DNA from 4 places in the Streptomyces liliiviolaceus genome. Region 3 is predicted to be linked to each of the others. Evidence: riboswitches for the same ligand, from Rfam matches in the RefSeq annotation. Region 3 holds a riboswitch; each other region holds the start of a gene.
What was found. Region 3 has a riboswitch for cyclic di-AMP ahead of J8N05_RS02430 (LysM peptidoglycan-binding domain-containing protein). Riboswitches for the same ligand answer to the same signal wherever they lie in the genome.
Positions count from the first base shown of each region.

Region 1: it holds a riboswitch for cyclic di-AMP, as region 3 does, so the genes downstream of both, J8N05_RS05085 (M23 family metallopeptidase) here and J8N05_RS02430 (LysM peptidoglycan-binding domain-containing protein) in region 3, are expected to answer to the same signal.
Region 2: it holds a riboswitch for cyclic di-AMP, as region 3 does, so the genes downstream of both, J8N05_RS01960 (C40 family peptidase) here and J8N05_RS02430 (LysM peptidoglycan-binding domain-containing protein) in region 3, are expected to answer to the same signal.
Region 4: it holds a riboswitch for cyclic di-AMP, as region 3 does, so the genes downstream of both, J8N05_RS28375 (M23 family metallopeptidase) here and J8N05_RS02430 (LysM peptidoglycan-binding domain-containing protein) in region 3, are expected to answer to the same signal.

Region 1 covers NZ_JAGPYQ010000001.1:1,171,377-1,176,558, reverse strand. Annotated here, with positions in the region: gene J8N05_RS05100 (dihydrofolate reductase family protein) at 1-805, shown strand, start outside; tRNA gene J8N05_RS05095 (tRNA-Met) at 864-937, shown strand; gene J8N05_RS05090 (PP2C family protein-serine/threonine phosphatase) at 1,102-2,235, shown strand; cyclic di-AMP (ydaO/yuaA leader) riboswitch at 2,501-2,658, shown strand; gene J8N05_RS05085 (M23 family metallopeptidase) at 2,670-3,719, shown strand; gene J8N05_RS05080 (aldo/keto reductase) at 3,848-4,792, shown strand; gene J8N05_RS05075 (PrsW family intramembrane metalloprotease) at 5,057-5,182, opposite strand, start outside.
Region 2 covers NZ_JAGPYQ010000001.1:451,584-456,765, reverse strand. Annotated here, with positions in the region: gene J8N05_RS01970 (C40 family peptidase) at 1-374, opposite strand, end outside; gene J8N05_RS01965 (hypothetical protein) at 815-1,168, shown strand; gene J8N05_RS01960 (C40 family peptidase) at 1,317-2,471, opposite strand; cyclic di-AMP (ydaO/yuaA leader) riboswitch at 2,479-2,650, opposite strand; gene pcrA (DNA helicase PcrA) at 3,181-5,182, shown strand, end outside.
Region 3 covers NZ_JAGPYQ010000001.1:563,657-568,838, reverse strand. Annotated here, with positions in the region: gene J8N05_RS02440 (cytochrome P450 family protein) at 1-1,084, shown strand, start outside; gene J8N05_RS02435 (LysM peptidoglycan-binding domain-containing protein) at 1,303-2,202, shown strand; cyclic di-AMP (ydaO/yuaA leader) riboswitch at 2,421-2,590, shown strand; gene J8N05_RS02430 (LysM peptidoglycan-binding domain-containing protein) at 2,595-3,299, shown strand; gene eno (phosphopyruvate hydratase) at 3,739-5,025, shown strand; gene J8N05_RS02420 (FtsB family cell division protein) at 5,117-5,182, shown strand, end outside.
Region 4 covers NZ_JAGPYQ010000001.1:6,599,048-6,604,229, forward strand. Annotated here, with positions in the region: gene J8N05_RS28365 (MFS transporter) at 1-360, opposite strand, end outside; gene J8N05_RS28370 (TetR/AcrR family transcriptional regulator) at 533-1,111, shown strand; gene J8N05_RS28375 (M23 family metallopeptidase) at 1,251-2,189, opposite strand; cyclic di-AMP (ydaO/yuaA leader) riboswitch at 2,192-2,358, opposite strand; gene J8N05_RS28380 (alpha-galactosidase) at 2,654-4,762, opposite strand; gene J8N05_RS28385 (tyrosine-protein phosphatase) at 4,931-5,182, shown strand, end outside.

The DNA of each region.
Region 1 (5,182 bases), 610 kb from region 3:
GGGCGCTGTGACGGCCGCCGAGGCCCTGCACGGGCTCGGCGTCGACGTCGTCCCCGTGGGGCCCGGACTGGACTGGCGGGCCGTGCTCACCCACCTCCACGACGTCCGCGGCGTACGGCGGCTCATGGTCGAGGGCGGTGGCCGGGTCCACACCCAGCTCCTCCAGCAGGGCCTCGCCGACGAACTGCAGCTCGCCCTCGCGCCCCTCGTCGTGGGACAGCCGCACGCGCCGAAGCTCTTCGGGGACGGCGAGTACCCCGGCGGCCCCCGCAACCGGCTGCGGCTGATCGAGACCCGGCCCGTGGGAGACGTGGTGCTCATGCGGTACGTGCCCACCGCGCCCGGCACCGGACCCGTACCCTCCGCCGCCGACCACCGGTGGCTGGCGCTCGCCTGCGAACTGGCCGCCGAGTGCCCGCCCTCGCGGACCGCCTTCAGCGTCGGCGCGGTCGTCGTCGCGGCCGACGGTACGGAGCTGGCCCGCGGGTACTCCCGCGAGTCCGACCCCCTCGCGCACGCCGAGGAGGCCGCGCTCGCCAAGATCGAGCCGGGCGACCCCCGCCTCCCTGCCGCCACGGTCTACAGCAGCCTGGAGCCCTGCGCCCGCCGGGCCTCGCGGCCCGCGCCCTGCGCCCGGCTGATCCTCGACGCGGGGGTGCGCCGGGTGGTCACCGCGTGGCGCGAGCCCGACACCTTCGTGGCCGCCGCCGACGGGAACGGCCTGCTCGCGGCCGAGGGCGCCGACGTCGTCGTACTCCCGGAGCACGAGAGCGCGGCCAAGGCGCCCAACCGCCACCTGAACTGAGACCGACATCTAACGGTGTGCTTCGCGTCCCGCGCATGGCGTACACTGGTTTCAACGACGCGGGGTGGAGCAGCTCGGTAGCTCGCTGGGCTCATAACCCAGAGGTCGCAGGTTCAAATCCTGTCCCCGCTACTGAAGGCCTGAGGCCGGAATCCAATGGATTCCGGCCTCAGGTGTTTTACCTTCCCCTGTGCCGTCCCCGCGCCCGCGCTCACTCGCCCGGTCCCCGTCCGCTCGCCCCGTCCCGCCGGTCCCTGAACCCTGGACGGAGCGAGGTGGTCGAGGGCAGGAGACACGTGATCGGGCGTCGAGCGGTCGAGCAGCGGTCGCCGGGCTCCGCCGGGCCTCAGCCGGACAGGCGTACCGGCCTGTATCCCCGTACCCGCGCGGTCGTCCGCGTGCTGCCGGCGCTGCTGATCGTCGCGGGCGTCTTCTACGACGTCCTCACCCCGCAGTACTTCACCGCCGCGCCCTTCCTCTCGGCCGCATCGCTCGTCGCCGCGCCCCTGCTGTCGCTCGGCGCCACCGTGTGGACGGGCGTCGCGGGGACGGCGGCCATGATCCTGGTGACCGTGCGGTTCGCCGTCGACGCCAGCGGGATCACCGAGATCGCCACCGTGGCGACGGTCGCCTGCCTCGCCGTCGTCATCAACCGGCTCGTGAGCCTCGGCAACGCCCGCCTCGCCTCCGCCCACGAGATCGCCGAGGCCGCCCAGCGGGCCGTCCTGCCCGAACCCGCCGCGCGCACCGGCGGCCTCGACCTCGCGGTCCGGTACGTGGCCGCGCAGACCGACGCGCTCATCGGCGGCGACCTCTACGCCGTGCAGGACACCCCGCACGGCGTACGGCTCGTCGTGGGCGATGTCAGGGGGAAGGGCATGGGCGCGGTCGCCGCCGTGGCCGTCGTCATCGGGGCCTTCCGGGAGGCCGCCGAACAGGAGAGCACCCTGGAGGCCGTCGCCCAGCGGCTGGAGCGGTCGCTGATGCGCGAAGGGGTGCGGCGCGACAGCGTCGAGGTCTTCGAGGGCTTCATCACCGCCGTGCTCGCCGAGATCCCGCACGGCGCCCAGCGCGTACGGCTCGTCAACCGCGGCCATCCCGGACCGCTCCTGCTGCGCGGCGACGGGACCGTACGCACGCTCGCCGCTGCGGAACCCGCGCTGCCGCTCGGAATGGGCGACCTGGGCGCCTGGCCCGACCGCGTGCAGGAGGAGGAGTTCCCGGGCGGGGCCATGCTGCTCTTCCACACGGACGGGCTGTCCGAGGCCCGGGACGGGCGGGGCGTGTTCTTCGACCCGGCGGCTCGGCTGTCCGGGCGCCGGTTCGCCGGCCCCGACGCCCTGCTCGGCGAACTGGTGGACGACGTGGTCCGGTACACCGGGGGCGGCGGTACGGACGACATGGCGCTGCTCGCCGTCCGGCGGCCGTGAGGGCACCGGGACGTCTTCCCGGCCCTCGCCGCACCTATATCACCTGCAGTAGTCGAACGACGCCCCTGCGCATAACAACTGACACACCGTCAACAAAAACGGTACCTGTGAATGACGATCAACTCGCCCGATTTACCCCGCTCGCAGCGTTTAAGTCCAGGCCAGCAGCCGTAACGATCATCAGGAACAGCTTGGAATCCGGTGCCTGAGTCTATTAACGTTCGATAACGCAGCGCGGTGTCCCAGCCGTCACAAGAGACGGCTCCGTGCGCACGCGCCGAATCCCGCAAGGGAACCGGGGAACCACCTACATGGGGTGAATCGCGTGTCTTTCGTGGTGGTGAACACCGCGGTTGACGCGCGTAGGAGACCTTCCTGCTCCGAACCCGTCAGCTAACCCGGTAGGCGAGAAGGAAGGAAAGGAGCGCGCCCACGTGGCGTTCAACAGGCCTGCCCCCACACCCTCGTTCATGCCTGACGAGGTGACGGGAGAGACCTCGGGCGAGAAGAAGCCCGACACCTTCGCCTTCGGCGCCCGTACGGCGGACGAGCCCTGGGAGCCCTGGAATCCCAGCGCTGAGACCGTCGTTCCGGTTCGCGGCAAGCACCGCGTCGCCAAGCAGCGTGGCGGGGGACTCGCCCGCAGCTCCACCGTTCTGGGCGTCGGTGTCATAGCCGCCGTCGGCGCGGGCGGCATGGCCTCCGCGCAGACCGGCAAGCCGCCGGTGTCGATCTCGATCCCCGACCTGCCGAACGTCGGCTCGCTGATCTCCGACGACGAGGCCCCCGAGGGTTCCAGCACGGCGCTCACCGCCGCCGGCCTCACCGAGGCCGACGCCGAGGAGGGCAACGCCGACGCCGGCGAGGCCCTGCGCTCGCGCATCATGCTCCAGGCCGAACTCCAGCAGGACCAGGTCGACCGCGACGCCCAGGCGGCCGCCGAGGCCGCCGCCGCGAAGAAGGCCGCCGCGCTCGCGGCCAAGGAGCAGGACGCGGCGAAGGCCAAGGCCGCCGCCGCGAAGGCGAAGAAGGAGGAGGAGGCCAAGGCGAAGGCCGAGGCCGCGCGCCTCGCCGAGCTGGCCAAGCAGTTCACACTGCCCACCTCCTCGTACACGATCACCTCCACCTTCGGGCAGTCCGGCTCGCTGTGGTCCTCCGGTCAGCACACGGGTCTAGACTTCGCCGCTCCCACGGGTACCCCGATCAAGGCCATTCACAGCGGCACGATCACCGAGGCGGGCTGGAGCGGCTCGTACGGCTACCGCACGGTCCTCACGCTCGACGACGGTACGGAGCTCTGGTACGCCCACCAGTCGTCGATCGGCGTCAGTGTCGGGCAGAAGGTCAGCACGGGCGAGGTCATCGGGCGCGTGGGTGCCACCGGAAACGTCACCGGGGCGCACCTCCACCTGGAGGTCCACACGGCCGGCGGCACCGGGATCGACCCGATGGCCTGGCTGCGCGGCAACGGCCTCAACCCGTAAGCGGGCCGGTCCCCGCGTAAGCAGGTCCCCGCGGCGTCGTGAGGTTGTGGCGTCGTGAGGTTGTGGCGTCGTGAGGTTGTGTCGCGAGGTATGGAATACGGCCGTCCGGTCCGGCCGTTGGTTTTGGCATGACTTCTCTTCGCAGGCTGGGTTCGTCCGACCTTGAGGTGTTTCCGCTCGCCCTGGGCGGCAACGTCTTCGGCTGGACCGCCGACCGCGCCGACTCCTTCGCCGTGCTCGACGCGTACACGGCCGCCGGCGGGAACTTCGTGGACACCGCCGACGCGTACTCGGCCTGGGCGCCGGGCAACGGGGGCGGTGTGTCCGAGACCGTCATCGGCGAGTGGCTGACCGCGCGCGGCAACCGCGCCGACGTCCTCATCGCCACGAAGGTCGGCGCGCATCCCTCGTACAAGGGCCTGTCCCCGGCGAACGTGAAGGCCGCGGCCGAGGAGTCGCTGCGCCGGCTGCAGACGGACCACATCGACCTCTACTACACCCACTACGACGACCCCTCCGTGCCCGTCGAGGAGATCCTCGGCGCCCTGGACGAGCTCGTACGCTCCGGCAAGGTGCGGGCGATCGCCGCGTCCAACATCTCTCCCGAGCGGCTCCAGGAGTCCCTGGACGCCTCCGACCGCGAGGGGCTCGTGCGGTACGTGGCGCTGCAGGCCCAGTACAGCCTGGTGTCGCGCGACACGTACGAGGGGCCGCTGCAGGACGTCGCCTCGCGGGGCGGACTGGCCGCCGTCCCCTACTACGGGCTCGCCTCGGGCTTCCTCACCGGCAAGTACCGGGCGGGCGCGGAGGTCGACAGCCCGCGGGCCGGTGCGGCGGGCAAGCATCTGGCGTCGGAGCGGGGGCAGCGGGTGCTCACCGCGCTCGACGAGGTCGCCCAGGAGCGCGGCGCCGAACTCGCCACCGTGGCCCTCGCCTGGCTGGCCTCCCGCCCCACGGTCGCCGTCCCCCTGGCCAGCGCCCGCACCCCGTCGCAACTCCCGGCCCTGCTGTCGGTGGCGGACCTCACGCTCACGGACACGGACCTCACGAAGCTGACCCGCGCGTCCGAGTGAGGCGTGGGTCGCGTCGCGGAGGCAGGGGGCGAGGCTTGTGCTTTGAGGAGCGAGGCTTGTGCTTTGAGGGGCGCGGGGAACTGCGCGCCCAGCCACGGACGTCCCGCACTGGGCATTCGGCCTCAAGCACTGCGGCGCTACTCCCTAGGGGCGCGGGGAACTGCGCGACGAGCCCCGGACGTCCCGCACTGGGCATTCGAGGCCAAGCACCGCGGCGCTGCCCCCAAGGGGCGCGGGGAACTGCGCAACCAGGCAAGCAGGCGGTCAGTACCGGTAAGGGTTGTACGCGGGGTAAGACGGCGGATGCCCATACCCCGGCACAGCCCAAGGCACAGGCCCCGGCGCAGTCGCCCGCGCCGCATACGCCAGCGCCGGCCGAGCCGGCTCCCG
Region 2 (5,182 bases), 110 kb from region 3:
GAGGAGAGCATCAGCCCCAGCGAGGGATCGACGCCGCCGTCCCGGTACTGGGCGGTCGCCAGGGAACCGAGCGCGTCACGTTCGGAGTTGAGCCGTTCCGTCTTGCGCGCGGCCTCGTCCTGCAGCGTGCCGAGCCGGTCGGCCGCCTTCGTGGACTTCTCCTTCGCGCCGTTGTACTTCTCGGTGGCGACCTCCGCCTCCTGGTACAGCTTGTCGACCTTCGCCTTCACCTGGGCCGGTGTCAGCTCGGGTGCGGCGACCCCCGTCCCGTCGAACCCGGTCGCGCTCGCCGCGCCCGCGAGGGCGATGGTGAAGGCGGTGCGGGCCGTACCGCCGCCGAGTGAGCGCTGTCGGGGCTTGCGGTGCGCTGCCACGTGCGATCCACGTTCCTTCCGTAGCCGCCGAGGCACTGGTACGTCCACGGCGGTGGCCCTCAGGGGCTGGTTGCACGTCCGGCGGCAGCCCGCACAGGGGGAGCGGACCGCCGCCGGACCTCTTGGCGGTGGTGCCGACTGCCGCCCTGGCCCGGGCGGTTGTGGTGGGGAGCCGGTCACCTGGGGAAGGACGCTAAACCTCACGACGCGCCGGTGGTAACGGCATGTACGGAAGTGGTGGCACTCGGCCACGAGCTGACCGGGTGCGACCGTGATCCGGGCCCGGTGCCGGCGACTTGGCGTGGTGGGGTGACCGATGGACGCGTTGTGGGGGAGCGGCACACGCGGCGGTGCTATGGGCTCCGCCACCGGGCCCGCCAGGAGCCGGGGTGTGGGCCGGTGCGCGGCGGTATGCGGGCGTCCGGTTAGGGTCCGGGCTCATGGACGTACTCATTCATGTCTTCGTCGCCCTGCACATCATCGGCATCGCCTCCCTGCTGGGCGGTTTCCTCACCCAGATGAAGGCCATGGGCGACGGCACGGCCCGCTTCACCCCCGCCATGCTCCACGGCGCGCTGACCATGCTGGTCACCGGCGCGGTCCTCGTCGGCCTCAACCAGGCCGACGACCAGACCGTCAGTAACGTCAAGATCGGCGTGAAGCTGGCACTCCTGGTCGTGATCCTCGGCCTCGTCTACGTCAAACGCGACGACGAGAAGGTGGAGAAGGGCCTGTTCGCCCTGGTGGGCGGGCTGACCACGGTGAACGTCTTCATCGCGGTGCTCTGGACCTGAGCGACCGCGCCGGGAGCCGCCCCGGAAACTGTCTCGGGAGCCGCCCCGGAAACCGGCCCGGAACGTGGACGGGGTACGGCACCCACGTGCCGTACCCCGTCCGCGTTCCCTGTGGGACCCCGTCCCCGTCCCCGTCCCCGGTGGGCTCTCAGCCCGGCCGCACCACGCTGTGGATCGGCATGTAGTAGATCGACTCCTCGCGGACGTACGCACCCGGCTTCGGAGCGTGGATCATCATGCCGTCGCCGATGTAGATGCCGACGTGGCTGATGTCGTCGTAGAAGAAGACCAGGTCGCCGGGCTGGGCGTTGTCCACGGAGACCGTCGTGCCGGTGTCGACCTGGTCCCAGGTGGTGCGCGGAAGCGTCACACCGGCGGCCTTCCATGCGGCCTGGGTCAGACCGGAGCAGTCGTACGAACCGGGACCGCTCGCGCCCCAGACGTACGGCTTGCCGATCTGGGCGCGGGCGAAGGCGAGCGCCTTGGCCGCCTTGGTGGAGGAGGCGGAGTCCGAGCCCGCCGTGCTCCCGGTGCCCGTACCGGTACCGGTACCAGCTCCCGTGCCCTGCGTCGCCGCCTCCTGGCGCCGGCGCTCCGCGTCGGCCGCCTGCTGCCGCGCCAGCTCGTCCGCCTTGCGCTGGGCCTCTTCCTGCTTCTTCCGCTCGATCGCGGCCAGGCGGGCCTTCTCCTCGGCGGTCAGCTTGGAGAGGAGCTCGCGCGCCTCGGCGAGCTTGCGCTGGACGTCAGCCTTGGACGTCTTCAGCGTGTTCTGCGTCGTGGTGAGCGTCTCCAGGCCCTCGGAGGCCTCCTGCCGCTTCTTCGACGTGGTGGCCCGCTGGGTGACGTACTCGTCGACGGCCTGCTTCTGGCGGGCGGTCAGCCGGTTCATCAGCTGGGTCTGGTCGAAGTAGTCCTGCGGGTTGTCCGCGAGGAGGAGGGAAGCGCTGTCGGGGGCGGAGGCTCCGGTGCGGTACTGCGCCGCGGCGAACGTCCCGAGCGCCTCACGCGCGGAGTTCAGCTTCTCCGTGCGCTGCGCCACGTCGTCGAGCAGCGTGGCGACGCGCTTGCGCTGCTTGGTGGTCTTCTCCTTGGCGGCGTTGTACTTCTCGGTGGCCGTGCCCGCCTGCTGGTAGAGGTCGTCGATCTTCTTCTGGACCTCCTCCGTGCTCGGCCTGGGCTCCGCGGCCGGCGAGGCGTCCGCCGTCTGGGAGAGCAGGGCCACCGAGGTCAGGGCCGCGGTGGCGAGGGCAGGCGTGCGGATGCCCAGGGAACTGGGGGGCCGCGACTTGCGGTGTGGCGCCACGAGGGCGTCTCCTTCCGTCATCCGCCTACCGAGTTAGCTGTCGGGTTCGGGCGAGTGCTTCGGAAGGTTTGCCCTACGGTCCTTGTCCCACGCGGGAGTTCGGACCGATTCACCCCAGGATCGGTTGGGTCCCCGGTTCCGGAGGCCACGAGGGCAGCCGGATTCGGCGGAGCCCGCTCGGCCCGGCGTTGTTCGCCGGTGCGGGTCGAGCGGCCTACGCGAAAGTTAGCCAATACGTGTGGCACCTGTGAAGTTTGATGTGCGATATGCCCGATACATTTTCGTGACCTGAACCACGGGCGTCGTCCGGCGACGTCAATTGGTCGCGATCTGCTCCGAGTTGTCCCCGGGGTGCGGGAGTGGGCCGATCGGGTCCCGGCGCGGCGCCCGAGCCGACGGACCGGCTTCCGGTCGGCTCGGGGATGCCCTCCGGCAGGTGGTGGCCGGCACACCCTGCCTTCGCACGGTTGCCTGCGCGCCCCGCCTTCGCACGGTTATACGGAGGCCGTCCGTACGCCGTTCAGATGCGGGTTGAAGTCCGCGCCCCGTGACGGGACCGCAGTGCACCCCGTCGCCGCCGCGGTGGCCACCGTGCGTAATGGCGTGCTCATCACGGGTGAAGCCCTGCCCATGGCCGCCCGGCCGGGATTCCGCCGAGTTTCCGGGGTGGCGGCCGGGTGTCAGTGGGGACGCCTAGACTCGGAGAGCGATGAGCAGCCTCTTTGATGACAGCTTCCTGGCGGACCTCAAGCCCTCCGGGGCCCACGAGGAAGAGCCCCCGCCGCCGCCCGAGGACGAGGCGCCGGACCACGGTCCGGACGACCTGTTCGGCGGGCGCTTCGACGTGCCCCCGAGCAGGGACGGCCACTACCGCGACGGCGCGCCCCGGCCGCTCGTGGACCCGGCCGCGCTCCTGGACGGGTTGAACGAGAACCAGCGCGCGGCGGTGGTCCACCACGGCTCCCCCCTGCTCATCGTGGCCGGCGCCGGCTCCGGGAAGACCCGTGTGCTCACCCACCGCATCGCCCACCTGCTGGGCGAGCGCAAGGTGCATCCCGGTCAGATCCTCGCGATCACCTTCACGAACAAGGCCGCGGGCGAGATGAAGGAGCGCGTCGAGCAGCTCGTGGGCCCGCGGGCGCACGCGATGTGGGTGATGACCTTCCACAGTGCCTGCGTGCGGATCCTGCGCCGCGAGAGCAAGAAGCTCGGCTTCACGTCGTCCTTCTCGATCTACGACGCCGCCGACAGCAAGCGGCTCATGGCCCTGGTCTGCCGCGACCTGGATCTCGACCCCAAGCGCTTCCCGCCGAAGTCCTTCAGCGCCAAGATCTCGAACCTGAAGAACGAGCTGATCGACGAGGAGGACTTCGCCGCCCAGGCCTCCGACGGCTTCGAGAAGACCGCCGCCCAGGCCTACGCGATGTACCAGTCGCGGCTGCGCGAGGCGAACGCGCTGGACTTCGACGACCTGATCATGACGACGGTCAACCTCCTGCGCGCCTTCCCGGACGTCGCCGAGCACTATCGCCGCCGCTTCCGCCACGTTCTCGTGGACGAGTACCAGGACACGAACCACGCGCAGTACTCTCTCGTCCGGGAGCTCGTCGGCAGTGCCACGGACCCCGTCGCGCACCCCGAGGACGTACCGCCGCGGGAGGACGACCTCCCGCCGGCCGAGCTGTGCGTCGTCGGTGACGCCGACCAGTCGATCTACGCCTTCCGCGGCGCGACGATCCGCAACATCCTCCAGTTCGAGGAGGACTACCCGAACGCGACGACGATCCTGCTGGAGCAGAACTACCGCTCCACGCAGACGATCCTGACCGCCGCCAACGCGGTCATCGAGCGCAACGAATCACGCCGCCCGAAGAACCTGTGGACGAACGCGGGCGCGGGCGCGCGCATCACCGGCTACGTCGCCGACACCGAGCACGACGAGGCGCAGTTCGTCGTCGAGGAGATAGACCGTCTCACCGACGCGGGCGACGCGAAGGCCGGCGACGTCGCCGTCTTCTACCGTACGAACGCCCAGTCCCGTGTCTTCGAAGAGATCTTCATCCGGGTCGGCCTGCCCTACAAGGTCGTCGGTGGCGTCCGCTTCTACGAGCGCAAGGAGGTCCGGGACGTCCTCGCGTACCTGCGGGTGCTCGCGAACCCCGAGGACTCCGTACCGCTGCGCCGCATCCTGAACGTGCCCAAGCGCGGCATCGGCGACCGCGCCGAGGCGATGATCGACGCGCTCTCCCAGCGCGAGAAGATCAGCTTCCCGCAGGCGCTGCGCCGCGTCGACGAGGCGTACGGCATGGCGGCCCGCTCGACGAACGCCGTCAAGCGGTTCAACACACTGATGGAGGACCTCCGCACGATCGTCGAGTCCGGCGCGGGCCCGGCGACCGTCGTGGAGGCGATCCTCGAACGCACCGGCTACCTCGCCGAGTTGCAGGCCTCCACCGACCCCCAGGACGAGACCCGTATCGAGAACCTCCAGGAACTCGCCTCCGTGGCGCTGGAGTTCGAGCAGGAGGCGGCCGGCGGCGAGGGCGCGGGCACGGCGGCCAACGAGGGCGAGGGTGAGGCCGAGGCCGGTACGCCGACCGGGCTCGCCGCCTTCCTGGAGCGGGTGGCCCTGGTCGCCGACTCCGACCAGATCCCCGACGAGGACGAGGACGGCTCCGGGGTCATCACCCTCATGACCCTGCACACCGCCA
Region 3 (5,182 bases):
GAGCAAGAACCCCGCCCATCACGACGAGCCCGCACACGCGAAGGGCAAGACCGGCATTCCGGGCGAGCGCAAGGCCGAGCTGATGACGCACCTGCTCAACATCGACCCGCCGGACCACACCCGGCTGCGGCGGCTCGTCAGCAAGGCGTTCACGCCCCGGCGGGTGGCCGAATTCGGCTCCCGGGTCCAGGAGCTGACGGACCGGCTGATCGACGGGTTCGCCGAGAAGGGGGAGGCGGACCTCATCCACGACTTCGCCTTCCCGCTCCCCATCTACGCCATCTGCGACCTCCTCGGCGTCCCGCGCGAGGACCAGGACGACTTCCGCGACTGGGCCGGGATGATGATCCGGCACGGCGGCGGCCCCAGGGGCGGTGTCGCCCGGTCGGTCAAGAAGATGCGCGGCTACCTCGCCGAGCTGATCCACCGCAAGCGCCAGGAACTCACCGACGTACCCGCCCCGGGCGAGGACCTGATCTCCGGCCTCATCCGGGCCTCCGACCACGGCGAGCACCTCAGCGAGAACGAGGCCGCGGCGATGGCCTTCATCCTCCTGTTCGCCGGTTTCGAGACAACCGTGAACCTCATCGGGAACGGCACCTACGCCCTGCTCACCCATCCCGGCCAACGGCGGCGGCTGCAGGACTCCCTAGCGGCCGGCCGCACGGATCTGCTCGCGACCGGCGTGGAGGAACTGCTCCGCTACGACGGGCCCGTGGAGCTGGCCACCTGGCGGTTCGCCACCGAACCGCTCAGCGTCGGCGGGCAGGACATCGCCGCCGGTGACCCCGTGCTCGTCGTGCTCGCGGCGGCCGACCGCGACCCCGACCGGTTCGAGAACCCGGACACGCTCGACCTCTCCCGCCGTGACAACCAACACCTCGGTTACGGCCACGGCATCCACTACTGCCTCGGCGCGCCCCTCGCCCGGCTGGAGGGCCAGACCGCGCTGGCCACGCTGCTGACCCGGCTGCCCGACCTGCAACTCGCGGGGGATTCAGCCGATTTGAGGTGGCGCGGCGGGCTCATCATGCGTGGATTGCGCACGCTTCCGGTGGAGTTCACCCCGGTCGCGAAGTCTTGACGGAAGTGCCGACGGCGGTAGCACCGAAGGCGACGGAAGGTGAGACTCCGTCAACTCTGTGATCTTCACGTTATCTACGCTGCACCGACTTGTGACAAGAGTTCGAGTGCCGCTACCTTCACCCATCAATGCGGCAGGTCCGCCCGTCGCAGCAGTCACGAGCACGGCTTTCCGCTGTGTCCGTGCGTATTCCTTGCTGTCACGCGAAAGGCAATCGCATGCTCTCCGGGAACGGCCGTCATCGGCGCCCCCGTCAGGCTCCGGCGCTCCTCGTCGCCGCCGGCGTGGCCGGATCGGCCATCGCGATCCCCCTGCTCGGTGCGAGCGGCGCGAGTGCCGCCAGCGGTACGACCTGGGACGCGGTCGCCGAGTGCGAGAGCGGTGGCTCCTGGAGCGCCGACACGGGCAACGGGCTCTACGGCGGACTCCAGATGAGCCAGGAGACCTGGGAGCAGAACGGTGGCCTCGACTACGCCCCGAGCGCCGACCAGGCCAGCCGTTCGCAGCAGATAGCCGTCGCCGAGAAGATCCTCGCGGACCAGGGGACGGGCGCCTGGGTGACCTGCGGTCTCGTCGCCGGTCTGACGCAGGACTCCGACTCCGCCGGCGTCGACACGGGCCTCGCCGAGGACTCCGCGACCCCGTCGGCCGACGCGGACGCGACGAAGGAGAGCGACAGCGCGAAGTCCGACTCGTCCACGGACAGCGGCTCGAAGTCCGACGACTCCGCCTCGGAGTCACAGAGAACGGACAGCTCGTCCGCGGACACCAAGGCGAAGGGTGACGACTCGGACAAGTCGTCCCAGAACGACGACGCTTCGGCCGACGCGGCCGCGGACAGCTCCGGCCGTCACCGGGGCGGCAGCGCCGAAGAGGTCGACATGGCCCCCCGCGCGGACGACTACGCCGGCCGGCACGCCTCGCGCAGCGACAGCACCTCGCGCGTCCTCGCCGACGAGGGCTCGTACGCGGTCCGTTCCGGGGACAGTCTCTCCAGCATCGCCGACTCCCTTGGCATCGACGGCGGGTGGAGCGAGCTCTATGCCGCGAACAAGGACAGCATCGGCTCCGACCCGGACTTCATCATCCCCGGTCAGCGCCTCGCGGTCGACGGCTGACCGGCACCGAGCAAGTAGTGATCAAGGCGCCGAATCGGGCGAAAAGCAGCGGTAGTTCGCGTTGAATGTCCGATTTGGCGAATTGAGACATGGATCTCAACACCCCTGATCGTCTTTGAATTTCGGCGCGGCCCGTGTTTACGGTCGTGACCGCTCGCCATTGGTGAGCCCCGACGGTCGCACGCCGAATCCTGCCAACGGCCGTACGGGAACAGTCGTCGCGTAAAGCGCCGTAGGCAGGAGCGGGGGACCCAGGTAAGTGCCGGACCCGGTCGTCATGGCCGGGCACGGCTTGGGGTTAAGCCGCGTGACAGCAGTGTCGCGCGGCCGGGCAACTCACTCGGCCCGAACCCGACAGCTCACCTCGCAGGCGTCGGTGAGGGGATCACTTCATGCTGCTTTCGAGCAAGGGCAAGCACCGTCGCCCGTCCAAGGCCACCCGCATCGCCACGCTGGCCGGTGTCACCACCGCCGCCGTCGCCGTCCCGCTGATGGGCGCCACGGGAGCCTCCGCCGCCACCGCGTCCGAGTGGGACGCCGTCGCCCAGTGTGAGTCCGGCGGCAACTGGTCGATCAACACCGGCAACGGCTACTACGGCGGCCTGCAGTTCTCGTCCTCCACCTGGGCCGCGTACGGCGGCAGCTCGTACGCCTCCACCGCCGACCAGGCGTCCAAGTCCCAGCAGATAGCCGTCGCCGAGAAGGTGCTCGCGAGCCAGGGCAAGGGTGCCTGGCCGAGCTGCGGCGTGGGCCTGTCCGGCGCCTCGACCGGTGGCTCCACCGCCCCGTCGGGCTCCGGCGACTCCAGCGGCTCCAACCAGAGCACCACGCAGCCGCAGCAGAACTCGCAGTCCTCCGAGGAGCGCGCCTCGCGTTCGCAGGAGCGTCCCGCGACGAAGAAGACCGTCGAGACCCCGACCGGCAAGAAGGTCAAGAAGGGCGACGGCGAGTACAAGGTCGTCAAGGGCGACACCCTCAGCGAGATCGCCGACAAGAAGAACGTCAAGGGCGGCTGGGCGAAGCTGTACAAGCTCAACGACGACATCGTCGACGACGCCGACTTCATCTTCCCGGGTCAGCAGCTGCACCTCAGCTGACGGCGGCCGCACCACGGCCGGCCCGCCGCCGGCGCTCGCGTCCCCACGTGGGCGGTTGTGGACATCACCTCCGGTCGAGGCACTGGCCGCTCGGCCTCGACCGGACGTCCGGTCCACATCCGAATCGCGACTGAACCACAGCGCCCTCACATCCGTGTCCTTCATAGTGGAGGTCTCGTGAGGGTCACCCCCGTCCCCCACGGGCTCCCCGCTCCGGTGCGTGTTCCCCCGTACGCACCGGGGCGGGGCTTTTTTGTGCCCGATCTTTTCGTCCGTGTCTTTGTTCCGTTCGGAAACAATTTCCTCTCGGTTCTGTCCAGGGGGCGGTCGAGGGCTGGCCGATCCCCGGCAGCCGGTTAGGCTCATCCCGCGGGGCCACCAGGCCTGCGCGCAACCGGGCCTCCGGCCCGGCACAGCTTGTGTCACATCCCAGAAGGAGATGCTCGTGCCGTCCATCGACGTCGTCGTAGCCCGGGAAATCCTGGACTCCCGAGGCAACCCCACGGTCGAGGTCGAGGTCGGCCTCGACGACGGCAGCACGGGTCGTGCCGCCGTTCCGTCCGGCGCCTCCACCGGTGCCTTCGAAGCAGTCGAGCTCCGTGACGGAGACCCCAACCGCTACCTCGGCAAGGGTGTCGAGAAGGCCGTCCTCGCCGTCATCGAGCAGATCGGTCCGGAGCTCGTCGGCTACGACGCCACCGAGCAGCGCCTCATCGACCAGGCGATGATCGACCTGGACGCCACCGACAACAAGGGCTCGCTCGGCGCCAACGCCATCCTCGGCGTCTCCCTCGCCGTCGCGCACGCCGCCTCCGAGGCCAGCGACCTGCCGCTCTTCCGCTACCTCGGCGGACCGAACGCGCACCTGCTGCCCGTCCCGATGATGAACATCCTGAACGGCGGGTCGCACGCCGACTCGAACGTCGACATCCAGGAGTTCATGATCGCCCCGATCGGCGCGGAGTCCTTCTCCGAGGCCGTGCGCTGGGGCGCCGAGGTCTACCACACCCTCAAGAAGGTCCTGAAGAGCCGCGGCCTGTCCACCGGCCTCGGCGACGAGGGCGGCTTCGCCCCGAACCTCGGCTCCAACCGCGAGGCACTCGACCTCATCGTCGAGGCCATCAAGGAAGCCGGCTACACCCCCGGCGAGCAGGTCGCCCTCGCGCTCGACGTCGCCGCGTCCGAGTTCTACAAGGACGGCAAGTACGAGTTCGAGGGCAAGTCCCGCTCGGCCGCCGAGATGACCGAGTACTACGAGGAGCTCGTCTCCGCGTACCCGCTGGTCTCCATCGAGGACCCGCTGTACGAGGACGACTGGGCCGGCTGGAACGTCATCACCGAGAAGCTGGGCTCCAAGGTCCAGATCGTCGGCGACGACCTCTTCGTCACCAACCCCGAGCGCCTCGCCCGCGGCATCGAGGAGGGCTCCGCCAACGCCCTGCTGGTCAAGGTCAACCAGATCGGTTCGCTGACCGAGACCCTCGACGCCGTCGAGATGGCCCAGCGCAACGGCTTCAAGTGCATGATGTCCCACCGCTCCGGCGAGACCGAGGACGTCACCATCGCCGACCTCGCCGTCGCGGTGAACTGCGGCCAGATCAAGACCGGCGCCCCGGCCCGCTCGGACCGCGTCGCCAAGTACAACCAGCTGCTGCGCATCGAGGAGATCCTCGACGACGCCGCGGTGTACGCGGGCCGCTCGGCCTTCCCCCGCTTCAAGGGCTGAACGCCCTCGTAGGCAGCGTCGTACGTACGTCCCCGTACCCGGTCCCGTACCGTGTGCGGGGACGTACGTACGTATCGGGGAGGCGGGACAGATGGCTGTGAAGGACCGTGACCGGTTCTCCACCGCGACCAGGCTGCGGGCGCTCGGTGAGCAGACC
Region 4 (5,182 bases), 6.0 Mb from region 3:
GGCGCCGAGGCCCGTGACGGCGCGCCCGATCAGCATGATCGGCACGTTCGGCGCCACGGCCGACACGACGGCGCCGAACGCGACCGTGCCGAGCCCCGCCATGAGGACACCCTTGCGGCCGTACTTGTCGCCGGCCGCACCGGCGGGAATGACCAGGCAGGCGAAGACCACGACATAGGCGTCGACGATCCACAGCAGGTTCGACGAGGTCGGTCGCAGTGAACTCGCGGCCAGCTGCGGCACCGCCAGGTTGATCGCGGCGACGAATCCGACGACCAGGGCGGTGCACACGCTCACGCAGGCGAGCACGGGCCCGGACCGCCGCGCCGGGCGGCGGGTGGCTTCGAGGGTGGACGTCATGGCTCTCGATTCCTTCTGGGATCACGGAACACGAAGCACGGCCGGACACCGCCCGGCGGACCGGGCAGCCCCTCCCGGGACAGGGCGAGGCAAGGCGGGCACTCATTTCCGAGTCACCGTGCACCGTAAAGGTAACACATACGAGACACTGTGCCTCGTATAGAGTTGCCGCATGGTGGATGGAAGCGGCCGCGGACGGCCCCGCAGTGAGAGCGCACGGGCCGCCGTGCTGCACGCCGTCGACGACCTGCTGGTGGAGGTGGGGTACGCGGCCCTGACGATGAAGGGCATCGCCGAGCGGGCGGGCGTGGGCCGGCAGACCGTGTACCGCTGGTGGTCGAACAAGGCGGAGGTGCTCTACGAGGCCAGCGCCATCGACGCCCGGCAGGAACTGTCCGTGCCCCGCAGCGGTGATCCCCGCAAGGACGTCAAGGCCTATCTCGACGCCCTCGTGGCCTTCCTGGCCCACTCGGACGCGGGTGCGGCCTACCGTGCCCTCATGGGCGAGGCCCAGCACGACGCGGAGGTCGCCGCGCTGCTCGCGTCCCGCGACATCCTCGGGGAGAGCGCCGCGGAGGTCGTGGAGGCGGCGCGGAAGCCGAGCGGCACCGCCCTCTCGCTCGAACAGGCGACCGCACTGCTGATCGGCCCGCCCTTCTTCCACATCCTGACCGGGCGCAGCGCGGACGGCCTCGACACCGAGCAGCTCACGGATCAGTTCGTGCGCACCCTGAACGATCCGGGGGCCTGAGACGCCCCCGTCCCTGTCGGCCGTCCGGCCCGGGACATGCCGAAGGCCGGACCCCGGGGATCACCGGGTCCGGCCTTCGGAGATGCACATCGGTCGACACCCGCAGGCGTCAGACCGTGTCAGTTGACGTCGGACGGCGTCAGACGGAGACGCCCTTGGCGCGCAGGTACGCCAGCGGGTCCACGTCCGAGCCGTAGTCCGGGGTGGTGCGGATCTCGAAGTGCAGGTGCGGGCCGGTGACGTTGCCCGTGGCACCCGAGAGGCCGACCTGCTGTCCGCCGGTCACGGTCTGGCCGGCCGAGACGGAGAGGGAGGACAGGTGGGCGTACTGGGCGTAGTGGCCGTCGGCGAGCTGGATGACGACCTGGTTGCCGTACGCGCCGCCCCATCCGGCGGAGACGACCGTGCCCGCGCCGACGGACTTGAGCGCGGTACCGGTGGGCACCACGAAGTCGACACCGGTGTGGTAGCCGCTGGACCACATGCTGCCCGACATCTTGTACGAGGTGCCGATGGACGCCCCCGAGACCGGCAGCGTGAAGCCGGTGGCCGTCGAGGTGTCCGCCGCCTTGGACGCCGTGGTCGTCTTCTTGGCCGCGGGCTTGTCGGCGGCCTTGCCGGACGACTTGGAGGCGGTGGAGTCGGAGCTCGACGCCGTGGCCTTGCCGCCGAGGGCGAGCTTCAGGCCCGGGTGGATGAGGGACGGGTCGCCGCCGATGGACGTGCGGTTGTCCGAGTACAGCTTCTTCCAGCCACCGCTGACGTCCTGCGTGTCGGCGATCTTCGACAGGGAGTCGCCCGAACGCACGGAGTACGTCCTGGTCGTGACCTTCTTCGCGTCCGCCTTCGCCCCGGCCTGCTTCTCGGCGGTCGGAGCGGCGGCGGCGGAGTTGCTCGCGACGGTCGAGACGTTCGCGGCGCCCGCCACGGAGTCGGCGGCGGACTGCGGGGTCGCGGCGTGCGCTCCGGTGGCGCCGAGCAGCGGGAGGGCGAGAGCCGCGCCCCCGGTGCCGGCCACGGCCATGGAACGGGAGAAACGCGGGGACTTGGGACGGCGGTGCTTACCCTTCGCGGGCATGACGAATTCCTCTCCGGCGCCTGCGAGGTGAGCTGTCGGGTGCGAGCTGGAGATGCCCGGCCGCGCTTTCGCACGACTTAACCCCAAGCCGTTCCGGAGACCGGAACAGGCGTACTACCTGTGGGTCCCCCGCTCCTGCCACATACGGGTGAGTGTGCGGATTCCGGGCGGCGGCAGGATTGGGCGTCCGTCCGGATTGGAGGTGAACGTAAGCGACATGAAGAGGCGGGAACAAGCTTGAGGGTTTCCTGTGTGCCCCGTTTTCTTGATCCTCGACCGAATTACCGGTCACCCTGTGTGAATGCGGGCCGTCCCTCGTTTATCAAAGCCCTGAAAACAAAGCGGACTTACGTGAGCATGGCGACAGCGGAACGTCACGGATATGACGCTGCTCACCCAGGACCGCTCCAGGAGCCTTCACTCCGGCGCGAGTTGGAACGAAGGCTCCATTACGGACACAACAGTCAGATGCGACGCAGGCGGATAACTGCGGCATCGAGATCCCCGCGCAGCCCCGTCCGCAGCCCGTGATGCAACAGCACCGCACCCCGATGGACTTCGCCCGTTTCGAGGCATTCGTACGATGCCGACGGATCGAGTCCCCGCAGCCTCACCGGCAGGGCGGGCTCGCCGTAGTGCTGGGCCTGGAGCCAGGCGAGGAGGACGACCTCGCCGTCACGGACGTACTGGACGGCGCTGAGTCCGCCCTGCGGCGCCCGCAGCCGATGGAGCTCACCGCGCTGCACGACGGGCCTGATCTCCTTGTAGAGCTCCACCCAGGTCCGCGCCTCGGCCAGTTCCTCCCCGGTCCAGCGGGTGAGGTCGCCGCCGACGCCGAGCACCCCGGCCATCGCGCTCACGAACCGGAAGCGCAGCGAGCTGACACGTCCGTTGAGCTGGGTGTTCGGGCTGTCGGTGACCCAGGCGGCCATGGCCCGCGCGGGATGCACCTGACTGAAGCCGTGCTGGATGGCGAGCCGGTCGAGCGGGTCCGTGTTGTCGGAGGTCCACACCTGGTCCGTACGCGCCATGATCCCGAGGTCGATCCGGCCGCCGCCGCCCGAGCAGGACTCGAAGGCGACGCCCGGGTGGGCCGCCCGCAGCCGGTCCAACAGCTTGTACAGGGCGTGCACATGGTCCACCCACAGCCGCTGCGGATAGGCCTCGCCGGGCCAGCCCGCATCCGTGAAGGCGCGGTTGAAGTCCCACTTCACGTAGTCGATCGGCGCACTGGAGAGCAGCGCGTCGAGCTGTTCCCACAGGTATTCCTGGACGTCCTCGCGGGCGAGGTTGAGCACGAGCTGATTGCGCAGTTCCGTCCGTTTCCGTCCCGGCTGGAACTGCACCCAGTCCGGGTGCGCGCGGTACAGCTCGCTGTCGGGGTTGACCATCTCGGGCTCGACCCAGATGCCGAACTGCATCCCGAGCCCGTGCACGTGGTCGCCGAGCGGCTTCAGCCCGCCCGGGAAGCGGTCCGGGTTGACCGTCCAGTCGCCGAGGCCGGCCCGGTCGCTGGTGCGCGCCCCGAACCAGCCGTCGTCGACCACGAACAGCTCGACACCGGCCTCGGCGGCCCGGCGGGCGAGCGCCCGCTGCTGCTCCTCGGAGATGTCGAACTCCGTGGCCTCCCAGGAGTTGTAGAGCACGGGCCGGTCCTGCTCCGCGTCCGGGATCACGTACGCGCGCTGGTACGCGTGCCAGGCGCGGCTCGCCCCGCCGAAGCCGCCGTCGCTCCACAGCCCCGCGAAGACGGGGGTGACGAAGGTCTCCCCCGGCTCCAGCCGCAGCAGGCCCGAGTCGTCGTACCCGGCCCCGCCGGTGATCTGCACGCGCGCGTCGGGCAGTTGGGCCACCGCGATCCGCCAGGTACCCGACCAGGCGAGCGCGCAGCCGTAGACCTCGCCCAGCTCCTCGGTCGCCGTACCGTCCGCGTCCAGGGCGACCCACGGCAGATGCTGGTGCCCGGTGTGTCCGCGCCGGCTGCCGATGATCTTCTCGCCGTACGTGAGCTCGGAACGCACGAGCCGGGACTCGGCCGCCCACCGTCCGTGCAGCTGGGACAGCCGCCACCCGTCGCGCTGCGGCAGTGTCCAGGTCGCGGAGTCGGCGCGCAGCACCTCCAGGGCGGGCCCCTCGTTGGCGAGGGTCACCCAGCGCTCGACGACGTCGGTGCCGGCCCGCATCCGGTAGTGCAGCGTGATGCCGAGCCCGGAGTCGGAGAACCGCAGCCGCAGCTCGTCATCGCCGGCTCCTCCTGCCGCCTCTCCGCCGGCGGTCTCGTACCCCTCGAAGCGCCATTCGGTGCCGCGCCTCTCGGGTGTGCGCACGGAGAGGGCGGGCCGTACGAAGCGGGGGCCGCCCTCGACCGGGTACTCCTCGTGGCCGTCCAGGGTCGCCTCGAACGCCCAGTACTCGGGACCCGGGCCCGCGGCGAGCGCTTCGACGTCGGCGAGCGCGATCCTCGGGCCCCAGTGCAGATGCAGCAGCTCGTCCTCGTCACCGAGCCGCAGGCCGTAACTGCTCGTGGGCCCCGAAAGGAGCCACGTACGGCCGTCTGCGCCGATCTCTACCATCAAGCCCTCACATATTCGAACAGGCACGCTCAAGCCCCAACATCATCAGGTCCGACCTGCCCTTCGGGCAACGCCTGTGGACAACTCATTGGCCCACGAACCGATGTCGTATCGTCGGATACGCACCTCGCCGACGAGCCGCGTCGGTGGCCGAGGGGAGGAGCCCCCGTGACGCAGCAGGTCCCGTCGACCGAGCCCGAGCTGACCGGCGTACGCAACTTCCGCGACGTGGGCGGCCTGCCGACGGTGGACGGCCGGCGGGTGGCGTACGGGCGGCTGTTCCGCAGCGGCCACCTCGCGCACGCGACGCCGTCGGACGCGGCGTTCCTCGCCTCACTGGGCCTGCACACGATCTTCGACTTCCGCAACGCGGCCGACCAGAAGCTGGAGGGCGCAGACGTCGAGCTGCCCGGGGTGCGC